4 regions of the Zoogloea sp. JDB1 genome follow, and region 1 is predicted to be linked to each of the others. Evidence: predicted binding sites of a transcription regulator. Region 1 holds the regulator's gene; each other region holds the start of a gene.
What was found. Region 1 encodes FNR, which switches genes on or off when oxygen is low (the NO sensors DNR and NnrR bind a similar motif). Its sites were predicted from a motif close to TTGANCTAGNTCAA; they were not measured.

Region 1 (4,116 bases):
GCGCATGCAACGCTTACCCGGAAGGCATGCGTTCGGGGTGTGACACGAGGATGTGAGGTGTCGTGACCCGGAGCGTCCCGCAGGCACGAATTTCGTCGAACATGAAAATTCGTGCCAATTTTATTTGACGAGCTTCCGATAGGTGTGTACTATTCGCGGCTCTCGGGGTGTAGCGCAGTCCGGTAGCGCGCTTGCTTTGGGAGCAAGATGTCGGGAGTTCGAATCTCTCCACCCCGACCAAAGCTTGACCCGAGTGCCCGCGGCGAACTGCCCGTAGCTCAACTGGATAGAGCACCGGCCTTCTAAGCCGGGGGTTACAGGTTCGATTCCTGTCGGGCAGGCTCTTTGGAAGTTTCAAATCGGCGATTTCGATCGACGATTGCCAGTGGCGGCATTAGCTCAGTTGGTAGAGCACTGGATTGTGATTCCAGGTGTCACCGGTTCGATCCCGGTATGTCGCCCCAAGTATAAGAAAACCCGCTGATTCGTCAGCGGGTTTTCTCGTTTACGGCGCCGGCGGCGTGAAGTTGGGGCGGTGCTGTCTTTTCCGCATCGAATGGCTCAAGCCGATTGCATCTTCGCCGTTAATCAGCCACTACAGTCTGCCTGCTCCAGAGAGTCCACATGAATGCGCCAGAACCGAATTTTCACGGGATTGCTCCGCGGACCGGCGAGCTTGCCCGTATCGTCCGGGTCAATGAGGAGATCAAGGCCATCGTGGCGACGGCCTTCCGCATCAATCTGATGGCCCTCAATGCGATCTTTCTCGCCAAGCGGGCGGGTAATGCTGCGCTCGGGTTCGGTGTGCTGTCCAATGAGTTGCGGCGCTTCGCCCAGGATCTGACCCGCCACATGGCATCCCTGAGGGAAATGACTTCCGGTTCGGTCGGGAGTGTCACCGGTGTCGTGCAGCAGCAGCGTATTGCAGCGATTCTGGCGGAGGCCTTGAGGCTCAGCGGTGACGGTGTGCCGGGTGCGCGGGAGGCTCGCAGGCGTGGTGCCACGCGGCTTGCTGAGCAGCAGGTGCGCTTGCGTTCCCTCGATCTGCGCTTGCGTGCGGCGGTCGAGGAAACCCAGCAATTGGTCGAACTGGGTGGTGTGCTGGCTCGTTCTGCGAAGATCGAGGCGGCCTATGGCGGCAGCTTCAGTGCTGCATTGATGCAGGTCTCGACGGATTTTGCCGAGGTGATCGCGCAGATCAAGCGATCCCTCGAAGTTCTCGGCAAGGAACGCCTCGTAAAGGATTAGGAAACCCATGAAGCAGGCCCATTGCATCTACCAGGACGAGGATCACCGCTGGCTGGCGATCGCGCGGGATACCACCAAGCCTGGTTACATCATCGATACCAATGAATATGTGGTCGTTCACGGGGAGGAGGCCCTGCTGTGCGATCCGGGTGGGATCGAGATCTTTCCGTCGGTGTTCTCCGCCTTGTCGGCGGAGTGCGATCCGACGCGCCTGGCGGGCATCTTCGCGTCCCACCAGGATCCGGACATCATTTCCTCGCTGGCCTTGTGGCTGGAGTTCAAGCCCGACCTGAAGTGTTATACGAGCTGGTTGTGGCAGAGTTTTCTGCCCCATTTCGGCGGGCAGGATTCGACTTTCGTACCGATCCCCGATTCGGGCGTGACGATCCGTCTCGATGGTCTTGAGCTGCAGGCGATTCCGGCCCATTACCTGCATTCGTCGGGCAATTTCCATCTGTACGATCCGAAGGCCAAGATCCTGTTCTCGGGCGATGTCGGCGCAGCCCTGTTGCCGGCGGATCATAACGAGCTGTATGTGCAGGACTTCTCCCGCCACATCCGCCATGCGGAAGGTTTTCACAAGCGCTGGATGGGCTCGGACCGGGCCAAGCGCGATTGGTGCGAGCGCGTCTCCCGCCTGGAGATCGATATGCTGGTGCCGCAGCATGGGGCTATTTACCAAGGTGCCGACGTGCAGCGATTCATCAACTGGTTCGCCGCACTGGAAGTGGGCGTGCTGCGCAGCTAAAGTGTTGCGGCCCCGTTTTTGCGGGGCCCGCCGGCAGCCGGAGCTTTGCCGCGGAACAATGGAGGCGCGGCATGTATCTGGCTCTCAAACATTTTCACATCACCTGCGTGGTGCTCAGCGGCTGTGGCTTCGCCTTGCGGGGCTGGTGGTCGTTGAGCGGCTCGCCGCTGTTGCGGGCCCGTCTGGCGCGGGTGCTGCCCCATATCGTCGATTCCTGCCTGCTGGCCAGTGCGCTCGGCCTGGCCTGGATGGCCGCCCAATATCCCTTCGTGCACGCTTGGTTGACGGCCAAGGTGCTGGGCTTGCTTGTCTATATCGGGCTGGGGAGTGTCGCGCTGAAGGCGACGCGACCGCGTGTGCAGCGCGCCGCGGCTTACGTGGGTGCGCTGGCGACGCTGTCGTGGATCGTCTCGGTGGCGGTCAGCAAGAATCCGCTCGGCTGGCTGGCCTGGCTGTGAGGCCGGGCGCCGGCGGTGCTCAGGCTGAGTGGTGGTTGAGCAGGCGCTTCAGGCCCGGCGTATCGAGAATGCGGATGTGCTTCTGCTGGACGGCGACCAGGCCTTCTTCCTGGAAGCGGGAGAAGGCGCGGGATACCGTCTCGAGTTTGAGGCCCAGGTAGGAGCCGATCTCGTCGCGGGTCATGCGCAGGTGGAATTCCGACGGAGAGAAGCCCCGTGCAGTGAAGCGCTGGGACATGTTCAACAGGAAGGCCGCCAGCCGCTCCTCTGCGCGCATTGAGCCGAGCAACATCATCACACCATGGTCGCGGACGATCTCGCGGCTCATGATCTTGTGGAACTGGTGCTGCAGGCTCTCCACCGTCCGTGACAGCTCTTCGAGCCGGTTGAAGGGGATCACGCAGACTTCGCTGTCTTCCAGCGCAATCGCGTTGCACGAATGGTGTTCGGTGCTGATGCCGTCGAGGCCCAGGACTTCGCCGGTCATCTGGAAGCCGGTCACCTGGTCGCGGCCGTCCTCAAGGATCACGTCGGTCTTGAACGAGCCGGCACGAATCGCGTAGATCGCCTCGAAGTTGTCGCCGGAGCGGTAGAGGTGCTGCTGCCGCTTGATCTTGCGGCGGCTGCCGACGAGCTCGTCGAGCTGGTCGATCTCATTGGGGTCGAGGCCGAAGGGAAGACACAATTCCCGCAGATTGCACTGGGAACACGCGACCTTGATGTCCACGACCGTCACCGGAATCACCGATTTCATCTGCACGCGCAATCACCTGAACTGGATGGTTTTACCAACGTTTGGAGCCCTTTGATCCACGTCAATACTGTTTTGGATCGATTCTGCGATTGTTCAGCGCAACCAACAGAAGTGCACCATGAACACGACACAAAAAGACCTGATATTCGATCCCGAGCTCATTCGCAAATTTGATGTGAATGGCCCGAGGTATACGTCGTACCCGACCGCTGACCGCTTCGTCGAAGCCTTCAACTCCGACGCCTTGGAGCATTGGCTCGGGAGACGTACTGTCGGCGGAATCGGCAAACCGCTTTCATTATACTTCCACATCCCCTTCTGCAATACGATCTGCTACTACTGCGCGTGCAACAAGATCATCACCAAGGATCACGGTCGCTCCGCCAAGTATCTGGATTATCTTGAAAAAGAAGTGGACATGCAGGCGGCCAAGCTCGACGGGTCGCGGGAAGTGCTGCAACTGCACCTGGGCGGCGGCACGCCGACCTTCCTGTCCCACGACGAACTGCGCCGCCTGATGGGCATGGTCCGCAAGCACTTCACGCTGGTGCCGGACGGTGAGTATTCCATTGAGGTCGACCCGCGCAAGGTGGACGAAGCCACCGTTGCGTTGCTGGCCGAACTCGGCTTCAACCGCATGAGCGTTGGCATCCAGGATTTCAATCCGGACGTGCAGAAGGCGGTCAACCGCATCCAGAGCGAGGAAGAAACCAAGCTCGTCATCGACGCGGCGCGGGCCCATGGCTTCAAGTCGGTCAGTGTAGACCTGATCTATGGCCTGCCCAAGCAGAACGTCATCAGCTTCAACCGTACCCTCGAGCAGATCCTGGCGCTGTCGCCGGATCGGTTGTCGATATACAACTACGCGCACCTGCCGAGCTTGTTCAAGCCGCAGCGCCGCATCATCG
Region 2 (4,116 bases), 1.5 Mb from region 1:
GACCGGTGCGATCTTCCCCGTGCTGCCGTATTTCTTTACCGGCGGTTCGCCGGGCTTGGCCTGGAGCCTGTCCCTCAGCACGGCAGGACTGGGCGGGATAGGGCTGGCGACGTCCCTGTTCAGCGGGCGTGGCGCCGTGTATTCGGTGGTGCGGCAGATCCTGATCGGCGCGGCAGCGGCCGGCGTGACTTACGGCAGCGGTGCTTTGATCGGCGTGTCCATCGGCTGAAAGGCGCGTCTTGTCTTGCGTTCGGATGAACGGAGGTTCATGCTGAACGCGAAAGGAGGCGGTCAAAAATGCGTATCAGCTTCTTTGGTGCGGCCGGTGAAGTGACCGGCTCGTGCACCTTGGTGGAAACCGGCGACGTACGTTTCCTTGTCGATTGCGGCATGTTCCAGGGCGGTGGCGAAGCTCGGCTGAAGAATCAGCGCGCGCTGGATTTCGGCTTTGATGTCCGCAAGATCGACTTCGTGCTGTTGACCCATGCCCATATCGACCACTCCGGGCTATTGCCGCGCCTGGCCGTGCTGGGCTTCCGCGGACCGATCTACGCGACACCGGCGACCATAGACCTGCTCGAAGTGTTGCTGCTCGACAGCGCCCATATCCAGGAAAAGGAATCCGAGTGGCAGCTGCGTCACCAGCGACGCAGCGGCAAGAACGGGCGGGGCGTGCATCCGCCGCTGTATACGGTGGCTCAGGCCCAGACGACGCTGCCGCTTCTGCGGCCGGCGGCTTACGGCAAGCCCATCCGGCCGGCCGAAAGCGTGCAGGTGTGTTTCCACGATGCGGGCCATATTCTCGGTTCGGCCTGGCTGGAAGTGACGGTTGGAGGAGAAGGTAAGCCGCGCAAGCTGGTGTTCTCGGGCGATCTGGGCATGCGCGACCGGCCGGTCTTGAATGACCCGGAGCCCGTCGTGCCGGCCGCCGATGTGCTGCTCATCGAATCGACCTACGGTGATCGCCTGCACCGGCCCCTGCAGGAAACGGAAGACGAGATCGTTGCTGCCTTCGGCAGGACCCACGCCTGCCATGGCAACCTGATCATCCCGTCTTTTGCCGTCGGGCGTACCCAGGAGATCATCTACATTCTGGCGGATCTGGTACGCCGGGAACGGTTGCCGCCACAAAAGGTGTATGTGGATTCGCCGATGGCCAACGAGGCCACCCGCATTACGCTGGCCCATCCCGCGTTGCTCGACGATGAGACCCACGAGCTGACCGCCTGGCTGCGGGAGCACCCGGACAGAATGAAGGTGGAGTTCATCGCGGACGTCGAGGCGTCCCGCGCCCTCAACGAAGTCCGCAGCGGTGCGGTGATCATCTCTGCCAGCGGCATGTGCGAGGCAGGTCGTATCAAGTACCACCTGCGCGAGAACCTGCCGCGCAGCGAGTGCAGTGTGCTGATCGCCGGCTTCCAGGCCGCGGGAACCCTGGGGCGACGATTGGTGGACGGAGCACGGCTGGTACATATCTTTGGCGAAGCGGTGCCTGTGCGGGCGCGCATCTACACCGTGGGTGGTCTCTCGGCCCATGCGGACCAGGCCGGGCTCATCGACTGGCTCAAAGGCTTCCATGCGCCGCCGCGCCACACCTTCGTGGTTCATGGCGAAGCCGATGCGGCAGCCCACTTTGCCGAGGCGATCGGGGTACGGCTGGGGTGGCGCGATGTACATGTGGCGCAGCAAGGGGAAAGCGTGAACCTGTGAGTGGAGGAGAGTGCGGTGCCATCGCTCGTCTTCTTGCCCAGGATCAAAGTCAGGAGGAAATAGCTGAGTAAACTGCTCAACAATATGTGTGAGGAGCAGTGATGGCAAAGAAATTTCCGCTGCACCCGGCCCATCCGGAGCGCATCTGCTGGGGCTGCGACAAGTACTGCCCGGCGGATTCCTTGGCCTGCGGCAACGGATCGGGGCGTACCCTGCACCCGGCCGAGATGCTCGGTGACGACTGGTATTGCCATGGGGACTGGGGGTTCGGCCTGTCCGACGACGACGCCTCCGTCAAGAAGGCTGACTAGCAAACGCGTCCCCGCTTCCTTGCTATATGTGCAGCGTCGTTTCGCCTGTGTGGGAGATCGTCGCTGGGGATGGCCTCAGGGCTATTCGGTGAGGGCCTGCAGTAGATCGAGCGCGGGTTTGAAACGCAGGCCTTCCACCGCTGTCGCGATGGGGTCGATCGCGGCAGCGCCGAAACGCGCCACCAATCCGGCATGCAGGGCTTCGAACTCGCCGAGTGCAGCGAAGTCGTTGCTCCGGAGGGCGGCCATCAGGTGGGACAGGGTTTCGTCAGTAATCGGTGCGACGTTGTCAGCGGCTGCCGTCGCGGGGGACGATGACAGCCAGGGCTTGGCTGCGCGGAATAGCTGCGTCAGGGCTGCGTCAAGCTGAAGCAGGTCGGCCTCGCCAGCCGCTGCATCGCCGCCTTCGTAAACGGTTTCGAGCCGCGCGGCGAACTTCGCGACCGCCATGGCCGACAGATTGCCAGCACCGCCGCGCAGCTTGTGCATGCGCTGCCGTGCCGTATCGAGATCATGGTGCGCGAGCATCGTGCGGATTTCGTCGACGACATTGGAGAACTCGTCGCGCAGTCGCGTCAATGCAGACAGGAACAGCGCGCGGTCCCCGAGCAGGCGTCGGCTGACCGAAGCGGTATCGATGCCGTCGATGTCCGGGAATGCGTCTGTCACTCCCCGTTGTGCTTGGGGCACAGCGGCTGAGCCGGCCCTGATTGCATGACTCGCCCAGCGATGGGCGGTGGCGACCAGAGTGTCGAGTTCGAAGGGCTTGGTGAGAAAGTCGTTCATGCCAGCGTGCATGGCGCGCTCCCGCTGACTCGGCAAGGCGCCGGCAGTCAGTGCGATGATGGGAATTGTGGCCAGTGCGGGCACGGACCGGATCGCCTGCGTCGCGTCGATGCCGTTCAGCTCGGGCATCTGCACGTCCATGAGGACCAGATCGAAGGCATCCGGTGCTGCCGTGAGCTTGGCGATGGCAGCCCGGCCGCTTTCCGCCACCATGCAATTGGCACCTTCCAGTTCGAGCAGACGGCGTGCGATGTCCAGGTTCACGGGGCTGTCGTCCACGACCAGGACCCGCAGGCCGGCGAGCCGGGGGCCTTCGTGGTCGGCGAGCTTGGTCGGCAGTTCCTGAACCGCAGTGCCGTCCACTTCGAAGGGCACTGTGAACCAGAACTCACTCCCTTCGCCCAGTTGGCTGTCCACTCCGATGTGCCCACCCATCAGGCCTACCAGCTTCTGGCAGATGGCCAGCCCCAGGCCCGTACCGCCGTAGCGACGCTGGGTCGATTCATCGGCCTGCACGAAGGCGTCGAAGACCCGATCCCGTTGCTCGGGGGCAAGGCCGATGCCGGTATCGCGAACCGCGAATCGCAGGGTGATCCAGCCCGCCTCCTCGGTGAGCGCCTGTACGGACACCGCCACGTGGCCTGCCGACGTGAATTTGAGCGCATTACCGGTAAGGTTGTAGAGCACCTGGCTGACCCGCTGGGCGTCGCCGATCAGTGTGGAGGCGACTTCCGGCAGGGGCGCCCACTCCAACGCAATGCCCTTGGCGGCCGCCACCGGTGAGAGCACGTCCACCAGGTTGCTGACCACATTGTGGAGGACGAAGGGGCTGTGCTCCAGCTCGAAGTGACCGGCTTCGATCTTCGACAGATCGAGCACATCGTTGATCTGCTCCAGCAGTCCACGTCCGGCGGTGCGCAGATTGCGGACCAGATGGCGTTGGTCGTCGTTGAGGATGCCGCGCTCAAGGATCTGCACGGTACCCAGAATGGCATTGAGCGGCGTGCGGATCTCGTGGCTCATGGTGGCCAGAAAGGCGCTCTTGGCGGCGCTGGCTTGCTCGGCTGTCTCCTTGGCGGCCTGCAGCTCCCGCTGGCGCTCGAACAGCTCCGCGGTGCGCGCCTCGACCTCCCGTGCCAGATCCTGGTTGTAGTTGATCAGGCGTTGCCGGCTGGCCTCCAGTGCCGTTTCGGCGGCCCTGCGGGCCGTGATGTCCTCGATGGCGCCGGTCACATAGCTGACGGCGCCGTTGGCGTCGAGGACAGTGGATGCGGTGATGTGTACCCAGGCGATCTGTCCATCCTTGCGG
Region 3 (4,116 bases), 1.0 Mb from region 1:
ACCGTGTCGATGCGGCCGTGCAGGTAGTCGGCGCGTTTTTCGCGGGTGAGCGTGAAGGCGTAATCGAAATTGCGGTGCTTGGTGCGCCACCAGACCATCAGCCCGCGGCCGTACAGGTCGGCTTCAGTGCGCGCCGAGCACAGAATCGTGACCGGACGGCGGAAGCCGCGCCGCAGCGCTGCCTCGGTGAGGGCCAGGATCGGCGCGAGGCCGGTGCCGGCGGCGAGGCACAGCACCGGCGTGTCCACGCCCGGATCGCCGATGAAGGTACCGTGGGCGCCGGACAGCTTGACGCTGTCGCCGACCGCCAGCGTGTCGTGAACCCACGCGCTGGTCAGGCCACCGTCGGCGCGGGCGACCTGCAGCACGATCTCCCCGTCCGGACGCGGCGCGCCGGCGATGGAATAGGCGCGGGCCGGGATGCCGGCGCGCGGGTTGCCAAGGGTCACATACTGGCCGGGCCAGTAGCGGATCGGCTGCCCCACCGGGCGCAGGCGCAGCTCGACAACCCGTTCAGCGACCAAGTGCTTGTCGGTGACAACGAAAAGCGCATCTTCCCGCGGCGGGAACAGCTTGGGGCGGGCGTCTTCGCTGCCCCAGTCGATGGCCAACTCGTCGGACAGGGGCTTGGCCATGCACATCAGGCCGTAGCCCTGCCGACGCTCGTCGGCGGAGAGGGCCATGTCCAGGACCATGCCCTGATCGAACTGGCCGGATACGACCTTGACCTTGCATTCGCCACAGGCGCCGGCGCGGCAGTTGTTGGGCAGCGCGTAGCCGGCCTTTTCGAGGGCCATCAGCACGGTGTCGCCGTAGGCGCAGTCCACCGAGCGGCCGGATGCTTGCATGATGATGCGGGACATGGCGGCCTCTCCGTCAGAACACCGGGATGATGTCTTCCATCTCGATGTCGCTGATCTCCTGCCCGGAGATCCCGACCTCGGGAATGGCGGGGAAGGGGATGTCGTAGCGGTCGAGCACGCCCTTCAGGTTGAGCATGGCGCTCTTCCAGTTCTGCAGCTTGGCCTCATAGGTGGGGATGCCGAAGCCGGCGGCGCGGGCCACTTCCTCCGCCTCCCGCTGGTTGGCGATGAAGTCGGCGGGCAGGTCCCAGAACTCCATCGGCGGCTCGAACAGCACTGCGGACAGGAACAGGTAGCCGGCGCGGATCTGCTTGGTGACGACGGCCCGCGTCTCGGGGGCCAGGCCGGGGTAGTCGCGCTCCATCACCGCCATGCAGATCGCCATGTGGCGGCCTTCGTCGCGGCCGATGTTGCGGAAGCCCTCTTTGAACACCGCCTCGCGGGAGTTCTCGTACATCTGTTTGAAGATGGTGGCGGCGGCGATCTCGCCCATCAGGAATGAGCTGAACAGCACGGCGAGGTCGTACTTGGGAACCGCCTGCTTGTAGCCGCTCCAGTAGCGGCTGCCGTTGAAATACAGCCAGTGCACGTTCTTCTGCAGGCGTTTGCCGAGTTCGGTCTTCGGCGTGTAGGTGAGCGGGTCCGGGTGGCCGAGCAGGCGGGTGATCGCCAGCCCGCACATGATTTCGTGGTTCTGCTCGTCGCGGGTCACCGAGAAGAAGCACTTGCGCACCGGGTCTTCCTCATGGACCTCGTAGGTCTTGACCAATGCCTCGGCAAAAACCGGCGGTGCGGAGGCGTCGAACACCGACAGCAGGCTCCACCAGTAGGCGATGGCTTCGCGCTCCTCCCAGCTGTAGCTGTCCAGATCCAGCGTGTCCCACGGCAGCTTTTCCGGGTCCCAGTTCTCGCGCAGCGAGGCTTTCCATACTTCCTGCAACTTCTTCGTATGGCTGTGCCATGACAGCGGATAGACGTTGGGCTGCGGGGTGGCCGGTGGAAATTCCATCTTGTCGGCGAACCGTTCCTTGTGATTGCTCATCGTGCTCCTCCTGTTTGATTGGTGTGTTTGCGCCCGGTCGGCAAGACCATCCGGTGTGCGGGGTTAATGGTGATACATAAAAATAATTTTGGTCAATAAAAATGTATCAAATAAATCTCAAGATGAGCACGGATTGAATCGCTTTGTTGCACGAGATGCCGGCTTTGATTGTCGAAGAAATTCGCTAAATATATGTTATAAAAGAAAAATAAACAGAGAAACCAGTTCTGTTTAACGTAACTCAGAATCTTTCTAGCAGAAAAATTCGATACCTAGCATTGACTTATATCAGTTCAATTTGTAACGTTTAGATCAGGAGAACAAACCCGACGGAGACACAAGATGACGCACCCCCTCTTCGAGAAGCATCGCAGTACGCTCGATGGCGCCCTGGCAGCCATCGCCACCCGGGGCTATTGGTCGGCCTACCCGGAAATGCCCAGTCCCAAGCTGTACGGCGAAACCGCGCCTGAAGACGGCCGCCGCGCGTTCGAGGCCCACAAGGGGCAGTGCTTCGAGCTGGGGCAGCCCGGCCAGACCGGCTGGCACGGCGGCGAGACCTCACCCTACGGTATCGACCTGGGCACGACTTACCCGGTGTGCACGCCGGAAGCGCTGATCGAGGCCGCACAGGCCGCCATGACCGAATGGCAGGCGGTCGGCGCCGAGGGCCGGACCGGCATCTGTCTGGAGATTCTCGACCGCCTCAACAAGCAGAGCTTCGAGATCGCCCACGCGGTGATGCAGACCACCGGGCAGGGCTGGATGATGGCCTTCCAGGCCGGCGCGCCCCATGCGCAGGACCGCGGCCTCGAAGCGCTCGCCTACGCCTGGCGCGAGCAGAGCTTCGTCCCGGCCGAGGCCCATTGGGAAAAGCCCCAAGGCAAGAACCCGCCGCTGGTGATGAAGAAGCACTTCGAGATCGTCGGGCGTGGCGTGGCGCTGGTGATCGGCTGCGGCACCTTCCCGACCTGGAATACTTATCCGGGCCTGTTCGCCGCGCTGGCTACCGGCAACGGGGTGATCGTCAAGCCGCACAGCAACGCGATCCTGCCCGCCGCCATCACCGTGCGCGCGATCCGCGCCGTGCTGGCCGAGAACGGCCTCGACCCCGACCTGGTCAGCCTGTGCGTCACCGACAAGCGCGCCACTACCCAGGCGCTGGCGACCCATCCTGCGATCAAGTCGGTGGATTTCACCGGCAGCAACGTGTTCGGCCAATGGCTCATCGACAACTGCCGCCAGGCCCAGGTGTATGCGGAGCTGGCCGGTGTGAACAACATCGTCATCGACTCGACGGACGCCTATAAGGCGACGCTCGGCAACCTGGCTTTCACGCTGTCCCTGTACTCAGGGCAGATGTGCACCACCTCCCAGGCGATCTTCGTCCCGGCTGGCGGCATCGACACCGACGAAGGCCACAAGACTTACGACGAGGTGTGTGCAGACCTGGCCCGCGCCGTCGAGCGCTTCCTGTCCAAGCCGGAAGTCGCCCACGCGGTGCTCGGCGCGATCCAGTCCTCCGACACCCTCGAACGCATCGCGCTGGCCGACAGCGGCGAGCTGGGGCAGGTCGTGCTGGCCTCGAAGACGCTGGAGAACCCGGACTTCCCGGCCGCCCGCGTGCGCACGCCGGTGCTGCTGGCCTGCGACGCGGCCGACGAGCGGCGCTATATGGAAGAGCGCTTCGGGCCGATCAGCTTCATCGTCAAGACGGCCGACACGGCGGCGGCCATCGCGCTGTCCGAGCGGGTCGTCGCCACCCACGGCGCGCTGACGGTCGGCGTCTATTCGACGCGTCAGGCGGTGCTCGACGCGATGACCAAAGCCACCTGGCGCAGCAAGGTCGCCCTGTCCATCAACCTGAGCGGCGGCGTGTTCGTCAATCAGTCGGCGGCCTTCTCCGACTACCACGGCACCGGCGGCAACCCGGCGGCCAACGCGGCCTACGCCGACTCGGCCTTCGTCGCCAACCGCTTCCGCGTGGTGCAGCGCCGCTACCACGCCTGAAGGAGCCCCGACATGGAATACCGGAACATCCTCTACACGGTGGAGGAGGGCGTTGCTCGCCTGACCCTCAACCGGCCGGACAAGCTCAACAGCTTCACCGGCGAGATGCACGCCGAGTTGCGGCATGCCCTCGACGCGCTGCAGGCCGACAAGGCCGTGCGCGTGCTGGTCCTCAGCGGCGCGGGGCGTGCCTTCTGCGCC
Region 4 (4,116 bases), 1.6 Mb from region 1:
CGCTTAATTCGTAACGCGCTGCAGCGAAAGAGCTGCGCATTATAAAGAATTATCAGAAACCGTCAACAACATTCACAAAAATAATTCTCGGCGCAACTTATCGGGGGCTTGGCCTTTATACATTCACATCCAGCAGACACGCCCTCAAGGGGAACACTCGTCCCACCGGTAACGTCCAACTCTCAAAAGGTACCGTCCGTATCGTGCAGCTGGGTCTGGAGATTTTCGGCCGCACGCTCCGATACAACCAGCGTCAATTTCATCGTAGCACGCGTGGCTCCAACAAAAAGCCGTCGCACAGCTTTGTCCTCGAGACTTTCAAAATCCACTTCGGTAAGGATCACACAGGGAGCGGCCCGGCCCTTGAAGCGCAACACGGAGTCGGTGAGGATATCGCCCTCGGTCAGGATCGGATTACCCAGCAGGTCGTAGCGCCCCGTCGGGGCCTTCAGCGAATAGGGGCCGAGCCTCGTGAAAGGCGTCAGCGCCGAATGCTCACGCCCGCGATAGCTGATCAACGCGATGTGCGAACGCTTGAAGCCCAGGCCAATGGCACGCGTGACAGCGCTGACCGAACGGGCCACCAGTTCGTCGAGCGTCGTGTAGGTCAGGATGTCGATGTCCGATCCGCTCAACGGACTGCCGGCCTCGACCGGGTGTTCCAACGGCAGCAATAGATTGAGGGACGCAAGGATGTCCTTCGGGCTGCGGTAATTGATGTCGGAACGCAGTGTCACCCAGCCCGGCAGCTGAACCTGCGGCAGGCCGTAGAGGTTCTGCATCGGATCCTCCAGCCACCAGGCCCGCCCGCCTGGGCGCAAGAAGCGCAGCAGGTTGTCGGCCCAGCGGGCATGGAAGTCCTGCCCTTCGTCGATAAGGATCTCGTCGAAACGATCTACCTCGTCCGGCACATGGTTGTCCAGAAAGCCTTCCAGCCGGGCGAAGGCGCCCTCACGGCTGAAATCCGGCACTTCTCCAGCCGCCTGGCAGACACGGTCGGCCAGTTGGTGATAGGTGAGGACCTGACCGCCCGGCGGAGCAATCAGCGCGATGTGATCGGCCAGCGGCCGGTTGTAGCAAACGTAGAGCGGCTTGCGCCCAGCGGCGAGCGCATCCCGATAGACGGCCATCGCCAGTTGGGTCTTGCCCGAACCGGCGGTGCCGATCACACGCAGGCGGAAGGGCTCACACTCGATGCGCCGCGCCCACTCCGCCAGGCCACCGGCCAACCGGGTGTACAGTGCATGGGCCTCGCCGACGACCGCATGCACTTCCGGGACCAATTGCAGAATGTCGCCAAGGAAGCGATGCAGCTTGTCCTTATAGAGAACCGACTCGCCCCGCGCCGGCAGGATGGAACGCACGGTGTGGGCCAGGTAATCCCGTTTGCTCGCATCGATGATGCGCGCCGGATCGATGCCCGCGGTGCCAGGCTGCTTCACGGTGTAGTCGGGGCAGAACAGCAGCGCGTCGACTTGCGGCGAGTCGATCCCGCAGATCCCCCTCAAACGCTGGGTCAGCGCATCAACGGTCCGCGCGAGCTGCAGCGGCACACTCTTGTCCTTCTGGGCATAGCGCTTCACCAGGCCCTCTGGCGTCTCGGCCAGGAAGCCGGATTTCTGTTCGATCAGCAGCAGCTTGCCGGTCGGCCCGACGACGGCGAAATCGATCTCGCCGACGATGGCGTGATTACCCTGCTGGACCCGCGTCCAGTGCACGCCGTGATAAACCGTGTAAGTGTCGTCCAACTCCGCGGCAAGAACAGCCAGGGTTTCGATTTCGCGCTGGGCGGCACCACTGGCCTTCAACTCGCGCCAGCCTTCGGGATGAATGACAGCCATGTCGGGGATTCTCGTGATCGGATCCGGTCCGGATCGCAACCCGGCCATTCTGTCAGCCCGGCCCACCGATTGTCATGCAGCCCGATGCAGCAGACGCTGCCATATATATGGAGGCCACTGTCGACGCCGAACCGCCGCAGCTGCAGATGCCCGGTTGATACCCGTCAAGGCCGGGCTCCCCTCCACACGGGGACAATGCCCAAAACCCTTCGGAAGGTGAGGCCATGTTCCGCATTTCGAGCTATATCCGAGAAATCACCACTCCCACTCCCCTCGGCCCACGCCGCGCGCCGCCGGGGCCAGTGGTCATCTGGAACCTGATCCGGCGCTGCAACCTGACCTGCAAGCACTGCTACTCGATCTCCGCCGACAAAGACTTCGCCGGCGAGCTCGACACGCAGGAGGTCTTCCGCGTGATGGACGACCTGAAGGCCTTCCGCGTGCCGGTGCTGATCCTTTCCGGCGGCGAACCCCTGCTGCGGCCCGACATCTTCGAGATCGCCGGTCGCGCCAAGGCGATGGGCTTCTATGTCGGCCTGTCGTCCAATGGCACCTTGATCGACAAAGACAACATCGATGCGATCGCCGCCACCAACTTCGACTACGTGGGCGTTAGCCTGGACGGTATCCGCGCGACCCACGACAGGTTCCGCCGCCTCGACGGCGCCTTCGAACGCTCGCTGGCCGGCCTGCGCCTGTGCCGCGAGCTGGGCGTGAAAGTCGGCGTACGCTTCACGATGACCCAGGACAACGCCGCCGACCTACCCGCCATACTCCAGCTGGTGGAGGACGAGAACATCGACCGCTTCTACTTCTCCCACCTCAACTACGCGGGGCGCGGCAACAAGAACCGCGCTGACGACGCCCATCATGTCCTCACCCGCAAGGCCATGGAACTGCTCTTCGACACGGCCTGGGATTGCGAACGGCGCGGCCTCGACAAGGACTTCACCACCGGCAACAACGACGCTGACGGCCCCTTCTTCCTGCACTGGGTGCAACAGCGCTTCCCGCAGCATGCGGCCCACGTGGAAGCCAAGCTGCGGCAATGGGGCGGCAACTCCAGCGGCGTCAATGTGGCCAACATCGACAACCTGGGCAACGTGCACCCGGACACCATGTGGTGGCACCACACCCTCGGCAATGTCCGCGAGCGCAAATTCGGCGACATCTGGACCGACCTGTCCGACCCACTGCTGGCCGGCCTCAAGCAGTCGCCGCGGCCGGTCAAGGGGCGCTGCTCCGACTGCCGCTACCTGTCCATCTGCAACGGCAACACCCGCGTGCGGGCCCAGCAACTGACCGGCGACCCATGGCAGGAAGATCCCGGCTGCTATCTGGACAACACCGAGATCGGCGTAGCCGACGGCGAGCGCCTGGAAGTGAAGCCGTGGGTCCGGCTGCAATCCGTCGCCTGAAACCGTAAGCCGTGGGGGCGAGTTCATCCGCCCACAGTCGGCTCAACAAAGTCCGCGGGCGACTGGACTCCCCCCGCCGGAAACCGACCCACAGGGAGCCGCCCCCAAGGACAGCCCCCTGCCTGGGACGGCCGCCCCAGTCCTGCGCCGCACACCATCTCCCAAGCCAAGGGATCCTCACAATGAACCGCCTCTTTTCCGCCATCGCCCTTGCCGCTCTGGCCTTCACCGCTCTACCGGCCCAGGCCGGCGCGCCGGAACTCTTCGCCCAGCACTGCGCCAGCTGCCATGGCACCGGCCGGCTGGGCGCGATGGGGCCCGCCCTGTTGCCGGAGAGCCTCGAACGCCTCAAACGCAAGGACGCCGTCGCGACGATCCGCGACGGCCGTAGCGCGACGCAGATGCAGCCCTTCTCGGCGGTGCTGTCTGCCGCCGAGATCGACGCCCTCGCCGACTGGATCTACTCGCCGGTCAGCCCCGCGCCCACATGGAGCGCCACCGACATCCGCGCCTCGCGCGTCGAACCCTACCCACCCGGCAGCCTGCCGGACGCCCGCCAGGGGGAAGTGGCCAAGGCCGACCCAATGAACCTGTTCATCGTCGTCGAAGCCGGCGACCACCACGTCAGCGTGCTCGACGGCGACCGCATGGAGCGCATATTCCGCTTCCCGTCCCGCTACGCGCTACACGGTGGCCCCAAGTTCACGCCGGACGGGCGCTACGTGTTCTTCGCGTCCCGCGACGGCTGGGTCAGCAAGTTCGACATCTGGAACCTGAAGATCGTCGCCGAGGTGCGCGCCGGCCTCAACACCCGCAACGCCGCCGTCTCCAGCGACGGCCGCTACGTGGCGGTGGCC

Region 2: a site for FNR is predicted at 1,744-1,757, ahead of AC1PPK_RS16125 (DUF3079 domain-containing protein). Genes of this name have one in related genera too.
Region 3: a site for FNR is predicted at 2,184-2,197, ahead of paaN (phenylacetic acid degradation protein PaaN). Genes of this name have one in related genera too.
Region 4: a site for FNR is predicted at 1,996-2,009, ahead of nirJ (heme d1 biosynthesis radical SAM protein NirJ). Genes of this name have one in related genera too.

What each region holds. Positions count from the first base shown of each region.
Region 1 is NZ_CM161496.1:5,044,225-5,048,340, reverse strand. Features, by position in the region: tRNA gene AC1PPK_RS22915 (tRNA-Pro) at 164-240, shown strand; tRNA gene AC1PPK_RS22910 (tRNA-Arg) at 268-341, shown strand; tRNA gene AC1PPK_RS22905 (tRNA-His) at 389-464, shown strand; gene AC1PPK_RS22900 (chemotaxis protein) at 625-1,248, shown strand; gene AC1PPK_RS22895 (oxygen-binding di-iron domain-containing protein) at 1,256-1,996, shown strand; gene AC1PPK_RS22890 (SirB2 family protein) at 2,068-2,454, shown strand; gene fnr (fumarate/nitrate reduction transcriptional regulator Fnr) at 2,474-3,208, opposite strand; gene hemN (oxygen-independent coproporphyrinogen III oxidase) at 3,327-4,116, shown strand, end outside.
Region 2 is NZ_CM161496.1:3,575,978-3,580,093, forward strand. Features, by position in the region: gene AC1PPK_RS16115 (VIT1/CCC1 transporter family protein) at 1-229, shown strand, start outside; gene AC1PPK_RS16120 (MBL fold metallo-hydrolase RNA specificity domain-containing protein) at 298-1,710, shown strand; gene AC1PPK_RS16125 (DUF3079 domain-containing protein) at 1,812-2,021, shown strand; gene AC1PPK_RS16130 (PAS domain S-box protein) at 2,103-4,116, opposite strand, start outside.
Region 3 is NZ_CM161496.1:4,048,397-4,052,512, reverse strand. Features, by position in the region: gene AC1PPK_RS18285 (2Fe-2S iron-sulfur cluster-binding protein) at 1-863, opposite strand, end outside; gene AC1PPK_RS18280 (hypothetical protein) at 877-1,905, opposite strand; gene paaN (phenylacetic acid degradation protein PaaN) at 2,248-3,915, shown strand; gene paaG (2-(1,2-epoxy-1,2-dihydrophenyl)acetyl-CoA isomerase PaaG) at 3,928-4,116, shown strand, end outside.
Region 4 is NZ_CM161496.1:1,005,840-1,009,955, reverse strand. Features, by position in the region: gene AC1PPK_RS04500 (ATP-binding domain-containing protein) at 183-1,841, opposite strand; gene nirJ (heme d1 biosynthesis radical SAM protein NirJ) at 2,066-3,259, shown strand; gene AC1PPK_RS04490 (cytochrome D1 domain-containing protein) at 3,442-4,116, shown strand, end outside.